DNA from 4 places in the Paenibacillus sp. MAHUQ-45 genome. Region 4 is predicted to be linked to each of the others. Evidence: predicted binding sites of a transcription regulator. Region 4 holds the regulator's gene; each other region holds the start of a gene.

Region 1 (3,518 bases), on a different contig from region 4:
TCTCTCCAGATAGTTGCCAGTTTCGCGGTAATACTGCATCACAGCGGAGCACACTTTAATCAATTCCTCATCGGTTTTGACCTTGCAGAATGAATCCGCAATCCGCGGCTTAATCCCGCCGTTGCCCCCGATAAAGACCTCCCAGCCACCATCATTGCCGACGATGCCGATATCCTTGGTGCAGGATTCCGCACAGTTGCGCGGACAGCCGTTGACGGCCATTTTAAATTTTGCCGGGAAGTCGAGTCGTTCGTACTTGCGCTCCATCAAAGCGCCCATGCCCATGGAATCCTGGGTGCCGAAACGGCAGAACTGCGATCCCACACAGGTCTTAACGGTACGTAGCGATTTGGCATAACCATAGCCGGAAGGCATATCGAGCTCTTCCCACACCTTGGGCAGATCTTCCTTCTTCACACCGATCAGATCGAGACGCTGTCCGCCAGTGACTTTGACCACTTTAACGTCGTACTTGAGGGAAACATCGGCGATTTTCTTCAAATCCTCTGGTGTCGTCACCCCACCGTACATCCGCGGAATTACAGTATAGGTGCCGTCCTTCTGGATGTTGGCCCCCATTCTCTCATTGACGAAACGCGATTCCTTCTCGTCCTCATACGTATCGGGATATGTCATACCCAGGTAATAGTTAATAGCCGGCCGGCACTTGGAGCAGCCTTCCTCCTGAGTCCAGCCCAGTACATGCATGACCTCTTTGCTGGTCTTCAGACCTTTCGCATGAATCTCTGCTACGATCTCATCCCGGCTTAAGGAGGTACAGCTGCAAATGCCCTGTTTGGCACTTTGCTGGAAGCTATCACCCAGTACAAATTGCAGAATCTGCTCAACTACAGGCTTGCAGCCGCCGCAGGAGCGTGTTGCACCCGTGCAAGCCTTAATCTCGTCCACAGTCGTGAAACCATTCTCGGTCACAGCGTCTACTATCGCCTTCTTGGTTACACCATTACAGCCGCAGACAATCTCTTCATCGGCCATGGACTCTACTGACAAGCCCTTTTTGGCATCACCATTTCCGCAGCAGCCAGTGCCCATAACCTCCGCATAGATATCATCCGTCATTTCCGCGCCTTGCTTCACAAGCTTCTGCAAGTTAGCCGATTCTGTCACATCTCCGAACAGGACTGCGCCGACGATAATATTGTTTTTCAGCAAAATCTTCTTGTATGTTCGTTTCCATTCATCTTTGGCAGAGATCACCGTATGTTCGGGGGTATCTATGAATTCGCCAGCAGAAAATACATCCACACCGGAGATTTTCAGCTTGGTCGACACCACGGAACCTTCATATGGCTTCGTGTCCACACCGCACAAATGCTTTGCAAGTACCATCCCCTGCTCAAACAACGGTGCGACGAGACCATAACATACGCCCCGGTGCTCCGTACACTCGCCCACAGAATACACTCCCTCTGCAGAGGTTTGCAGATAGTCATTCACAACAATTCCGCGGTTTACTTCAAGATCACTATCCTTCGCCAATTGCACGTTCGGCTTAATCCCGACAGCCATGACGACAAAATCAGCTGCTAACTCGCTGCCATCGCTGAAGCGTAGGCCACTTACCCGCTGCTCACCAGTCAGCTCTACCGTCTGCATGCCCATCGCAAATTTCACACCCTGACGCTCAAGCTCAGCTTGCAGCATTGAAGAGGCACTCCGGTCAAGCTGGCGCTCCATTAAATCTTCCATCAGATGCACGACTGTAACATCCATGCCCAGATTGACCAGACCTTTAGCCGCCTCCAAACCGAGAAGCCCCCCGCCAATCACAGCTGCTTTGTTGTACTGCTGAGCTGCTGCTAGCATAGCCTCACAATCTGCAATATCGCGGAAGCCTACTACCCCTTCCTTGTCGCTGCCCGGCACCGGTAGAATGAACGAATTCGATCCCGTTGCGATGATGGCTTTGTCGTAGGGAATCACCAATCCGCTATCTGTGTGGATCTCCCGTGACGCTGTATCGATACGCGTAGCCGTTGTTCCTGTATGCAGTGTAATCCCATTGTCCTCATACCAGTTCCAATTATTCAGGATAATGTCCTCGGTGGTCTTACTGCCTTCCAGAACATAAGAAAGCATGATACGGTTGTAATTAGGGTGAGGTTCACTACCAATTACGGTAATCTCGTACGCGCCACCAAGCTTTAAAATCTGCTCCACAGTGCCAATTCCGGCCATCCCGTTGCCGACTAATACTAACTTTTCTCTGTTTGCTGTCATAGTTAGATGCCTCCTCTATGCTTCTGCGTGCTCTCTAGATATTTCCTAATAATGAAAGTATACATTTCAAATTTAAACCGCGATGGTGATTGCAGTCACAGTAAATGTGAATGTTTTCACATTATATTCAATAATGATTCCTCCATAAAAATAAACCCTTGTTAGCACAACAGAAATAGCCAGACCCCCTATTTCTAATAGGTGATCTGGCTGTTATGTATTGTTATTATCGTAGTCCTAAGGAAATCTCCAACTCATCCATCGGCCGAAGCTTCATGTCCATTCCGTTGTCCATCAGCTTTTTGCCATTTACGCGCAAATGCCATATTTCACTGGTCAGTGACGTATGTCCTTTCACTGCCTGAATCCTCTGGTTGTCTTCTGACAGTTGAATCATTCCGCAGTTTTTCAGCAGGCTTCTGACGGAGAGATCACTTGTAAAGCTCATCACATACATATGTGTCAGGCTCTCTTGTTCACTTCCACCGTTCACGTATAGGAAGACTGATTCCGGTTCTTTGCCTCCGGCATCCGACTTTGCCATAATAACAAGACGTGCATTATCATGAACTGGGCTACTCTTCCAATTCGTATTACTGATAACCTTACCGTCCATTTGCACTTCCCATTCCATTTCTGGCCCCAGGGACACATTGGTTACAGCGAGGATCTTCATTCCGTCTTCTGCAAATACAGCAGCACCGCTGTCCTGCAGCAGTTCAAGAATCGTGATTCCCTTTCTATAAGTGCCGCTTAACAATCTTTCCGTGCTGTCAGCCAGCTCTTTGTCACCAACCATTAAGGAGAATGTCGGTCCCTCAGGACCTGTAATAACTTCTGCTTTGGTTCCTAGGACAGAGGAACATCCACCTAAAGTCATAATAATGAACAAACCTAGCAACAAACGCCCCAACCCTCTCATGGGCATTTCCGGCACCGCCCTATCTTCCCGACGACAACATCCGCTAGTAGTGTCTCAGGCTGTAATCACTTCGTATTCCGTCTCCCTTTAGGATAACCGAAGCCAGCCACGTTCTCAATGTAAAATCAGGAGATTATACCTACTGATAGTATAAAAAAGAGTCCCCGAAGGGGCTCTTTGCAGTTCTACTTCTATTGATATCTGGGAAATAAGATATTGTTCTCCAGATGAATATGTTCAAATGTCATCCCTTCTAACTCTTCCAGACGTGCATAGGTCAACCGGTACGTGGTGCACGCATGTTCCGGAGGTGTGAAATCATCAGTAATTCTGCGAATCTGCAGTAAAATATCGC
Region 2 (3,518 bases), on a different contig from region 4:
TACATGGATTAGAATAAGGTTAGCTTCAATTGTAGCCCTGGGCTTTACTTGTCTTTATAGACGGTAAGGCTTGGGGCTTTATGTATTTATAGGCTTGGCTTAACGTTCATAATGACGCTCTGTCATGGAGAAGTTAAAGGTATCCGCGACTCAGCAGGGAGCAGACACAAAATACTTAAAATTGTGAACAATTTGAGGAATTGCAGAAATAGACTTGAAATGTGATAAAAATCACAATATAATCAGTTCATAAAGTGAAATAAATCACAAACAAATAATATATAAGCTTTTCAAATTGGAGGAGGAAGAAATCATGAAAGTAGCAGTCATTGGATGTACCCATGCCGGAACCGCAGCCATCGTTAATACCGCCCAGCTTTATCCGGACGCCGAGATTACGGTGTACGAACGTAACGACAACATTTCGTTCCTGTCTTGCGGGATCGCCCTTTATGTAGGGGGTGTTGTTAAAGACCCTCAAGGACTGTTCTATTCCTCGCCAGAGAAGCTCGCTGAGCTCGGGGTGAAGACGAATATGCGTCATGAAGTAATCGCGGTGGATACCAAAGCCAAGACACTCCGGGCCCGCAACCTCGCGAATGGACAGGAGTTTGATGATACCTACGACAAACTGATCATGACAACAGGATCTTGGCCGATTGTTCCACAGCTGGATGGCATGGATTTGGACGGTATTCTGCTCTCGAAGAACTACAACCATTCCAACACTATTATTGAAAGAGCCAAGCATGTAAACCGCATTACGGTCGTTGGCGCTGGATATATCGGAGTAGAACTGGTAGAGGCGTTCCAGATGAACGGTAAGCAAGTAACCTTGATCGACGGGGAAGAGCGAATTTTGAGCAAATACCTGGACGAGGAATTCACTGCTCCCATCGAGCAGTCTCTGAAGGATCACGGCATTACCTTGGCGCTTGGTGAGAAGGTCAGCTCTTTTGTCGGCGATAATGGTAAGGTTACGAAGGTTATCACAAGCAAAGGGGAGCATGAGACCGAACTGGTGATTCTCTGTATCGGTTTCCGTCCTAATACGGAGCTGTTGAAAGGTCAGGTTGAGATGTTGCCGAACGGCGCGATCGTTGTGAATAATTACATGGAGACCAGTGCGCCGGATGTCTTCGCCGCTGGCGACAGCTGCGCAATTCACTATAACCCAACTGGTAAAAATGCCTACATTCCACTGGCGACTAACGCTGTACGGATGGGTACCCTGGTGGCCCGTAATCTTGTTGCCCAAACGATTCCTTACATGGGTACGCAAGGGACATCTGGCATCAAGATCTATGAAGATAACATTGCCGGAACGGGACTGACGGAGGAAGCTGCCAAGGGTGAAGGTATGGAAGTCGATAGCGTTATGATCTTGGATAACTATCGTCCGGAGTTCATGCCGACATTCGAGCAAGTGCAGCTCAAGGTCGTGTTTGAACGTGCGACACGCCGTATACTGGGTGCGCAGATTATGTCCAAAATGGATTTGACGCAATCGATTAATACGATCTCAGTGTGCATCCAGAATAAGATGACGGTGGATCAGTTGGCCTTTATTGATTTCTTCTTCCAACCACACTACAACAAGCCGTGGAACTTCCTGAATACTGCCGGATTGCAGGCATTGCCGCAAACACTGGCTGTAAAAGAACCCGCGTTAGTATAAAATCATTGTCATTCAGACCGGAGCCAGATTACCCTGGCTTCGGTTTTTTTGCGTGTCCAAACGGTAATTATGACATGTCAGTGAAAATTTTCACTTGTCTTTTACAGTAGTGATTATTATCACGTTAATGTGTTATACGACACGCTACAATGGCATAAAGGAACAAATTTAAAGTATTAAAAGGGGATACGAACCATGGCTTATAACAAACCTCAGCAAATTGCTGAAGTAACGGTGGAGAACGGAATCAAGAAGGCGCACAATCCGCTGAGTACCGTCCTTATACTTGGCTTCCTGGGCGGTGCATTTATCGCTCTCGGGTTTTTGCTGGATATCCGCGTAATTGCCTCCGCGCCTAAAGAATGGGGCTCCATTGCGAATTTCATCGGGGCTGCCGTCTTTCCGGTAGGTCTGATTCTTGTGCTGCTGGCAGGAGCGGAACTGCTGACAGGCAATATGATGGCGGTGCCGCTAGCCTTTATGGCTAAGAAGATTTCATTCAAGGATGTCGTCAAGAACTTGACGCTGATCACGCTAAGTAACTTGGCGGGGGCCTTGTTTGTTGCCTATTTCTTCGGACATGTCGCCGGACTGACGTCAGACGGAGTGTATTTGGAGAAACTGGTGGATATGGCGGGACATAAGCTTGAAGCTGGATTCCTCCCGGCTTTCGTATCGGGTATCGGCTGTAACTGGCTCGTGGCTCTGGCGGTATGGCTCTCCTACGGGGCAGATAGCTTCAGCGGCAAAATCCTCGGCATCTGGTTCCCGACCATGGCGTTCGTCGCCATCGGCTTCCAGCACGTTGTAGCCAATATGTTTCTCATTCCGGCGGCGATCTTTGAAGGGCATTACTCCTGGTATGAGTACTTCATGAACTTTATTCCAGTCTGGCTGGGAAATCTCACAGGCGGGGCTATCTTTGTAGCGGCAGCATATTGGGCAGCTTACTTGCGTAAGGTGCCTACGGCGGTGCAAGCGGTGGACGGCATGTCTGTTGCGAGTGCGAAGAAGCATGCTTAATGCGTAGACCCACGGGGCTGCGTTGATGAACAGACATTCTCTAGGGTTCGCAGGTCCTGAAGTTAAGTGACAGGTCAGCGTCTCTAGGGAGTGTTTTTTTGTACGGTGACATAACAAAAATTCGCCGCACTTCCGACTCGGGGGAACGAAATCGAAGCGCACGGCGATTCTAATAGGGAGTGTTTCTTAGACTTCATTACCCCAGGAATACAGGAGTGAATCAGAATCAATCAAGACAAGAGAGAGCGGTCATTCCATTGGCTCTACTCACTTTGATATAATATTGCAATGCTGCGACAAAGCGGTAGTGTACAGGCTTGCCCTACAACTGCTAATGGGAGGATACTGGATGGAATTGACCACACCAATCTTATAGAGGATGTACATTAGTTATGAAGTTTTTATCTGCTTATCCTAAAGAAGTTAAAGTATTTCTGATTGCCAGCTTGATCAATGCGACAGGCAGTGCGCTGATGTGGCCGCTCGTGACTATGTATGTATTCGATGAGCTTGGCCGCAGCATGAAGGATGCCGGTCTGGTCATTCTGATTCAATCCCTGGGAGGGATTGCCGGTCAACTGCTGGGTGGCTCCCTGTACCATAAAGTTGGCGTGAACCGCCTGATCGTCGGGGCGCTTGCCATGAACGCCCTTGCGTTGTTCACACTTCCGGCAGCCAGTCAGAGTTGGACGATTTTCATGATTGTAATGGGACTTGTGGGGCTATTTAATTCGCTGTCACTCCCGGCGATTCAGGCCTTTATCGGCTTTCGCTTTGCCAAGCAGCGGGGTGAGCTGTTTAACATAGTCTACGTCGC
Region 3 (3,518 bases), on a different contig from region 4:
TAATATAGAACGTCACGTGTAATCAGCCTTTTGGATTGATCATATCGATATCATGGTTATTGCTGCCCTTATTGCTACGCATTGAATACAGAATAAATAGTAAGATAAACCATAACGGGGTAAACAATAAAGCCGGTCGTGTCTCTTCTGCAATAAGCATGATGATGAGGATTACGGCAAATAACGCCAGGACAGCATAATTAATAGCCGGTGTGAACGGTGCTTTGAACTTGGATTTAGCCTGTAAGTTCGGCCGAGTCTTCTTGTATTTGATATGGCATACAAGAACAACACCCCAAACCCATATAAAACAAATGGCACTAATGGTAGTGACGATTCCAAAAGCTTGGCCCGGAATAATTTTGCTTAATAGGGTGCCAACAGATATAACTAACGTCGAAACAAATAACGAGTTCCCTGGCACATGATTTTTATTCAGCTTGGCAAAATGAGGTGATGACTGGTTCTTCCTGCTCAAATTATAAAGAATTCGGCTTGTCGAGAACATCCCGCTGTTGCAGGCGGAAGCGGCTGAGGTTAATACGACGAAATTAATAATCCCCGCAGCGATTGGTATTCCTACTAAACTAAAGGTTTTCACGAATGGACTTTCTGCCGGACTAAGTTCAGTCCATGGGTTAATGCACAGAAGGACGAATAACGCGCCAACGTAGAAAAATAATATCCGCAAAGGGATTTTATTAATAGCAGATGGAATGTTTTTCTCTGGATTGGATGTTTCCGCTGCCGAAACACCAACTAATTCCACGCCTACATAAGCGAATACAACCATTTGAAAAGAAAATAAAAAACCTGAGGCGCCGTTTGGAAAAAATCCACCATGCTCCCACAGATTTCGGATAGTTACCGATCCTGAATCCGTCTTGAATCCGATGATTAGCAAAATGACACCGATGCCGATCAAGGCGAGAATCGTGATTACTTTGATTAAAGCAAACCAAAACTCCAATTCCCCGAAATTTTTTACTGTTAATAGATTGAGTGCTAATAAAATGATCAGACAGATGATGGCCGGCACCCATTGCGGGATATCAAACCAATAGTTCACGTAGATGCCAACGGCGATAACATCAGCCATGGCCGTCATGATCCAGCAGAACCAATAGGTCCAACCCGTGATAAAGGCTGCTCGAGGGCCGAGATAATCTTCGGCAATATCCGTAAACGATTGATAGCCAGCCTTAGACAATAGAAGTTCTCCCAGTGCTCTCATCACAAAAAACACAGCAATTCCCACGATTAAATACGTGATCATGATGGAAGGGCCTGCCTGTTGAATCGCTTTGCCCGATCCCAGGAATAGTCCTGTCCCAATAGTGCCGCCAATGGCGATGAGCTGAACATGCCGGTTAGCTAACTCTCTCTTTAATTCTGTTTGTGCCATACTTTTGTCCCCCTTAATCAATATAATGCCAATAAAAAAGAGATTGGATGTCATCCAATCTCTAGGTCCTAAGAATATTAAATAATCTTTGCCCTGCTAATGATAATCAGCATGACAAATACATATTCAGTACTCTTCTGTCCTTTTGCCTGAGATTGTGAACCCTTCGGCGCCGCAGATTTCCTGCGGTCTCTCCAGAAGCTGCTCCTGCTATAGTGTGATCCATAGCAATCATAGCTTGTGATTATGAAGTTATGTTTGTGTAGCGGCGCTGTTATTCTGATATCCAACATACTACATTTAATGTGAATACCTGAACAGTGATAAAAGTCTCCCTGCTACCTATATAGTATAAACTATAACAGGGCATTCATGTTACTTTAATGACGAAACGATTTCTTTAATTACGTAAACTATCCTGAACAGCCCTTTTTCCGTTATGATTAATTTGTGAAAAAAAGCACAAGGGGGCAAGTTTTAAAATGAAAAAGAAGTCAGTAGCTGCTCTTATTCTCATTCTCTCTGTTATGCTCGTGATCGCAGGATGCGGCAATAGTGGCAATAACAGCAAGACCGTCAATAACAGCAGCACCGGGAGCAAAAATCAGGATAACAAGGAAGCGACAAAGGAAGCAAAAATAGAAGCTGTTTCAGGGGCATCGGAAGCAAGCTATACACCGCTCGATCAACTGAAGGATAAGTACGATATCATTATTGTCGGTGCAGGTGGCGCTGGAATGTCTGCCGCGCTTGAAGCTAAAGCCAAAGGAATGAACCCTGTTATTTTTGAAAAAATGCCGGTGGCCGGCGGAAATACAACCAAGTCTTCTTCGGGAATGAACGCTTCCGAAACGAAATTCCAAAAGGAACAAGGCATCACCGACAGCAATGATCTATTTTATGAAGAGAGCTTAAAGGGTGGTCATGATACGAACGATAAAGAGATGCTACGTTTCTTCGTTGACCAATCCGCAAGTGCTATCGACTGGCTCGACTCCATCGGGATTAAATTAAGCAATATCACCATTACAGGCGGTATGAATGAGAAGCGTACGCATCGTCCTGAAGATGGCTCCGCCGTAGGACAATACCTTGTAAAAGGTCTAGTGAACAATGTTCAAGAGCAAGGTATCCCGCTTTTTGTGAACGCTGATGTCAAAGAAATTACCGAAAAAGACGGCAAGGTCAATGGTGTCAAAGTCATCTTCAACCAGACTGACGAGAAGAGCATTACAGCAGCGGCTGTCGTTGTGACAACCGGCGGTTTTGGCTCCAACAAGGAATTGATCTCCGAAGTCAGACCCGATCTGGAAGGATATGTAACGACCAATCAAATCGGCAGCACCGGCGACGGCATTAAGATGATAGAGAAGCTTGGTGGCGTCACCGTCGATATGGATCAAATCCAAGTTCACCCGACAGTGCAGCAAGAAAAATCCTATCTCATTGGGGAAGCCGTCCGCGGAGAAGGTGCCATCCTCGTATCTAGTGAAGGTAAACGATTCACGAATGATTTGGGTACTCGTGATAAAGTTACCGCTGCAATCAATCAACTTCCTGAAAACGCGGCTTTTCTGGTCTTTGATTCCGGTGTGAAATCCCGTGTTAAAGCCATCGAACAATATGAGAAGATGGGCTTCGTGATCCAAGCCGATTCGATCGAGGGATTAGCGCAAGCAATGGGTGTGCCCGGGGATCAACTGCAGAAAACACTGGACACCTGGAACAGCTATGTGAAAAATAAAGAGGATGCTGAATTCGGCAGAAAGACTGGAATGGATAACGACTTATCCAACGCTCCTTACATGGCAATCAAAATCGGTCCGGGGATTCATTACACCATGGGTGGCGTAAAAATCAACACCAACACAGAAGTTTTAAATAAAGAGGGTAATCCGATTACAGGTCTGTTTGCCGCAGGTGAGGTGACAGGAGGTCTGCATGGTCAAAACCGGATCGGCGGGAACTCGGTGGCGGAGATCATTATTTTCGGCCGCCAGGCGGGTATCAAATCTGCTGAATTTGTAAAAGCGAACTAAGCATCAATCCATTCATCTTGCTTATCGGAAAATAAACAAACGCTTGGGCTGACTACAGTCCAGGCGTTTGTTGT
Region 4 (3,518 bases):
GAGCTGGCGGCGCTGGAGAATACAATGCACCTGAGCCTCAGTGATGTCATCCGCAAAGGAGAGAAGATGCTGAGCGAGATGCGCGAACAGGACGGTCAGTCCAGCTCGGACAGTCTGGTAACCGATCTCGGCGGTCTCTTCAAGGATCTGAGTGCCATTCGTGAACAGGTTCGCTTCTTTATGAGTCTGAACGACGTGAATGTTGTGTACTGGCTGGAAGCCAGCAGCAATTATCGCAGCAAGTCCCTGCAGCTCTATGCGGTGCCTGTCGATGTCAGCGCCCAGCTCAAGGAGCTGTTCTTCGATAAGAAGAACAGCATTGTGCTGACCTCAGCCACCTTGTCGGTCGATAAATCATTTCAATTCATGATTGACAATCTGGGGCTCGGTGAGGCAGCGGAGCAGGGACGCCTGATGACCTCTCTGCTGCCCTCGCCGTTCAAGTACCGTGAACAGGCCCTGCTGGTCATTCCGCGCGACTTCCCGAGCGTTAAGGGCAGCATAGGCGATGCACGCTTTGTGGACACGCTGGTGCAATCTCTCGCGGAGGCAGCGGTGACCACACGCGGACGAATGCTGGTGCTGTTCACCTCTTACCGCATGCTGCGCCAGGTCTATGATCCCCTGAAGGAAGCTCTGGCTTCACAGGATATCAGCGTACTGGGGCAGGGAGTGGAGGGCGGAAGCCGCAGCAAGCTGATCCGTCGATTTCAGGACAGCAGCGCTGCAGTGCTGCTTGGTACAAGCAGCTTCTGGGAAGGCGTAGACATTCCCGGCGATGCGTTAACTTGCCTGGCCATCGTCAGGCTGCCGTTTCAGCCGCCGAATCATCCGCTGGCGGAGGCCAAGGCTGAACTGCTTCAAGCGCAGAAGAAGAACCCGTTCATGAAGCTCTCCGTGCCGCAGGCGGTCATCCGCTTCAAGCAGGGCTTCGGTCGTCTCGTTCGGACGGCACAAGACCGGGGAATCGTTATTGTTTATGATACCAGGGTTATTGAGTCCTATTACGGTAAATATTTTCTGTATTCGCTGCCTGGTCCCAAGATGGAGCATATGAAGACTGAGCAGATGGTTCCCCGAATTGCAGAATGGCTGGAGGAAGGAGGCATTTAATGCCTCTTTCATTCAGTCTATAATGCGTTATTTTTCAACAATCGGATTAATCTATATTTACCATCATTCGGAAAATATAGGGCGAGAAAATGCTGTTCGTTGGGGAGACCAGGTTATTTTCCATTGGTTCAAGAAGGATGGTATAAGGGATGAATGGACTTGCGCCCTAAAGCCCTAACTTCATAGCGCCTCATCTTTTGTTTGAATTTTAATTTAACTTAATCTAGGAGGAGAAAACATGAAATCGGATAAAATCTCGGAGGCGGTGGTACGCAGACTTCCAGTATACCTGCGGTTCCTCAACGATCTCCAAAAACGTGAAATCTCGACAGTTTCTTCTCAAGAACTTGGTCAGAAGCTAGATCTTAACCCGGCCCAGATCCGCAAGGATCTGGCTTATTTTGGCGACTTCGGCCGTAAAGGCATCGGTTATGATGTGTCTTATCTCATTGAGAAGATCCGTCATATCCTGAAACTGGATCAGCAAATTAACGTGGCTTTGGTAGGCGCCGGTAATCTTGGACATGCTTTGTCCAACTACAATGCTTACTTGAAGGACACGATGAAAATAACCGCCATTTTTGATTCGTATGAGCCCAAGGTAGGGCAGAAAATCAACTCGCTCACGGTACAGCCGATGAAGGAACTGGGCAGCACTATTCGTGAGCAGGGCATCCGTATCGGCATTATTACCGTACCGGATACCGAAGCGCAGAATGTAGCAGATATTCTGGTGGAATCCGGGATTGAAGCGATTTTGAACTTTGCACCTGTGATTCTGAAAACACCATCCCAGATCCGAGTCCATGCAGCGGACTTTACAACGGATTTGCAAAGCCTTGCTTATTATTTGCAGGATGGAAAGGAAGAGCTTGGGCATGAGCAGCAGTAAGATTCTGATCCGTAACGGGAGATTTCTTGTGCCTGGGGCTCCTCTTTCTGTGTTGAACGGCTATATGATCATAGAGGATGATCTCATCACATACATAGGTGAAGAAGAGCCGTGTCTTGAAGAAGAGGTGCAGGTGATCGATGGTAACCGCTTGCTGTTCATGCCTGGTCTGGTGAATACCCATGGCCATGCGGCGATGTCGCTGCTGCGCGGCTATGGCGATGACCGAACTCTTCAGGTCTGGCTGCAGGAGAAAATGTGGCCGATGGAGGGCAAGTTTACCCCGGACGATATCTACTGGGGAAGCTCGCTGGCTATCTTGGAAATGATGAAGGGTGGCACGACGACCTTTCTTGACATGTATGACAAAATGGATCGGGTGGCTGAGATCACGCAGCAGTCCGGCATGCGCGGGGTGCTGACACGAGGGGTTATCGGCTTATGTCCGCCAGAGGTACAGGATGCGAAGCTGGCTGATGCTGTCCAGTTCGCCCGTGATTGGAATGGCAAGGCAGACGGCAGAATTACAACGATGCTGTCGCCGCATTCCCCGTATACGTGTCCGCCGGAATTTATAGTCAAGTTCGTGCAGGCTGCCCATGACCTGGATCTACCGCTGCATACGCATATGTCGGAGACGAAGCGGGAAGTGGAGCAGAATGTTGAGGATTATGGACTGCGCCCTGTTGCACACTTGGAACAGCTGGGAATGTTCACACGACCGTCTCTGGTCGCGCATGGCGTGCATTTGAATGACGAGGAGATCGGTATTCTGGCCCGTCACCATGTCGGCGTCTCCCACAACCCTGGGAGCAACCTGAAGCTGGCCAGCGGCATTGCCCGGGTTATCGATCTGCTGAATGCAGGCGTTACTGTATCACTGGGTACGGACAGTGCAGCCAGCAACAATAATCTGGATTTGTTCGAAGAGATGCGTTTGGCAGCGCTCATTCATAAGGGCTTCAGCGGAGACCCAACAGCTGTTCCGGCTGCAGAGGCCCTGCGGATGGCAACGGAGTACGGTGCGAAATCACTCTTCCTGAATAGCGTGGGCAAGCTTGCCCCAGGCATGAAAGCAGACTTCATTGCCATTGATATCGATCAGCCGCATTTGCTGCCGCATACGGACCTGATTTCACATGCGGTATACTCAGCCAGTGCCAAAGACGTGCTCCATGTCTGGGTGAACGGACAGCAGATTGTAAAGAACGGAGAATGCCTGACGCTGGATGAAGAAGCTATTCGTCGTAAGGCGCAGGAAGCTTTTGTAGGCCTGTTGAATCGGTAGGCAAGGATCGGCAGAACCGCCGTGGAACATGTAGAAAGGAAGCTGTAACTTGAAAAAGAGGAAAAAATGGATCCTGCTAGGAGTGGCACTGTTTCTGCTCCTGCTGCTTGGCCTAAGCCAGTTCTATGCTTTTATCATGAAGGACCAATGGAAAGAACGGGATGCAGCCAAGGAGGTTGCCCTAAGTCGAGCAGGCTTAACTCAAGTAGAGAAGGCCCAGAAATC

The links. Region 4 encodes Rex, which represses fermentation and respiration genes when NADH is low (regulators of the CRP and FNR family bind a similar motif). Its sites were predicted from a motif close to TTGTGAAATATTTCACAA; they were not measured.
Region 1: nirB (nitrite reductase large subunit NirB) is a predicted target of Rex. The motif match lies at 2,346-2,363, and genes of this name have one in related genera.
Region 2: AC3Y23_RS12155 (formate/nitrite transporter family protein) is a predicted target of Rex. The motif match lies at 1,757-1,774, and genes of this name have one in related genera.
Region 3: AC3Y23_RS25480 (flavocytochrome c) is a predicted target of Rex. The motif match lies at 1,854-1,871, and genes of this name have one in related genera.

What each region holds. Positions count from the first base shown of each region.
Region 1 is NZ_JBYUPV010000001.1:638,109-641,626, reverse strand. It holds gene nirB (nitrite reductase large subunit NirB) at 1-2,241, opposite strand, end outside; gene AC3Y23_RS02865 (hypothetical protein) at 2,468-3,163, opposite strand; gene ric (iron-sulfur cluster repair di-iron protein) at 3,355-3,518, opposite strand, start outside.
Region 2 is NZ_JBYUPV010000004.1:306,207-309,724, forward strand. It holds gene AC3Y23_RS12145 (formate--tetrahydrofolate ligase) at 1-17, shown strand, start outside; gene AC3Y23_RS12150 (FAD-dependent oxidoreductase) at 314-1,678, shown strand; gene AC3Y23_RS12155 (formate/nitrite transporter family protein) at 1,874-2,701, shown strand; gene AC3Y23_RS12160 (MFS transporter) at 3,094-3,518, shown strand, end outside.
Region 3 is NZ_JBYUPV010000015.1:89,391-92,908, forward strand. It holds gene AC3Y23_RS25475 (amino acid permease) at 23-1,405, opposite strand; glycine riboswitch at 1,533-1,613, opposite strand; gene AC3Y23_RS25480 (flavocytochrome c) at 1,888-3,444, shown strand.
Region 4 is NZ_JBYUPV010000002.1:81,829-85,346, forward strand. It holds gene dinG (ATP-dependent DNA helicase DinG) at 1-1,113, shown strand, start outside; gene AC3Y23_RS04140 (redox-sensing transcriptional repressor Rex) at 1,352-2,005, shown strand; gene AC3Y23_RS04145 (amidohydrolase) at 1,992-3,293, shown strand; gene AC3Y23_RS04150 (cell wall elongation regulator TseB-like domain-containing protein) at 3,343-3,518, shown strand, end outside.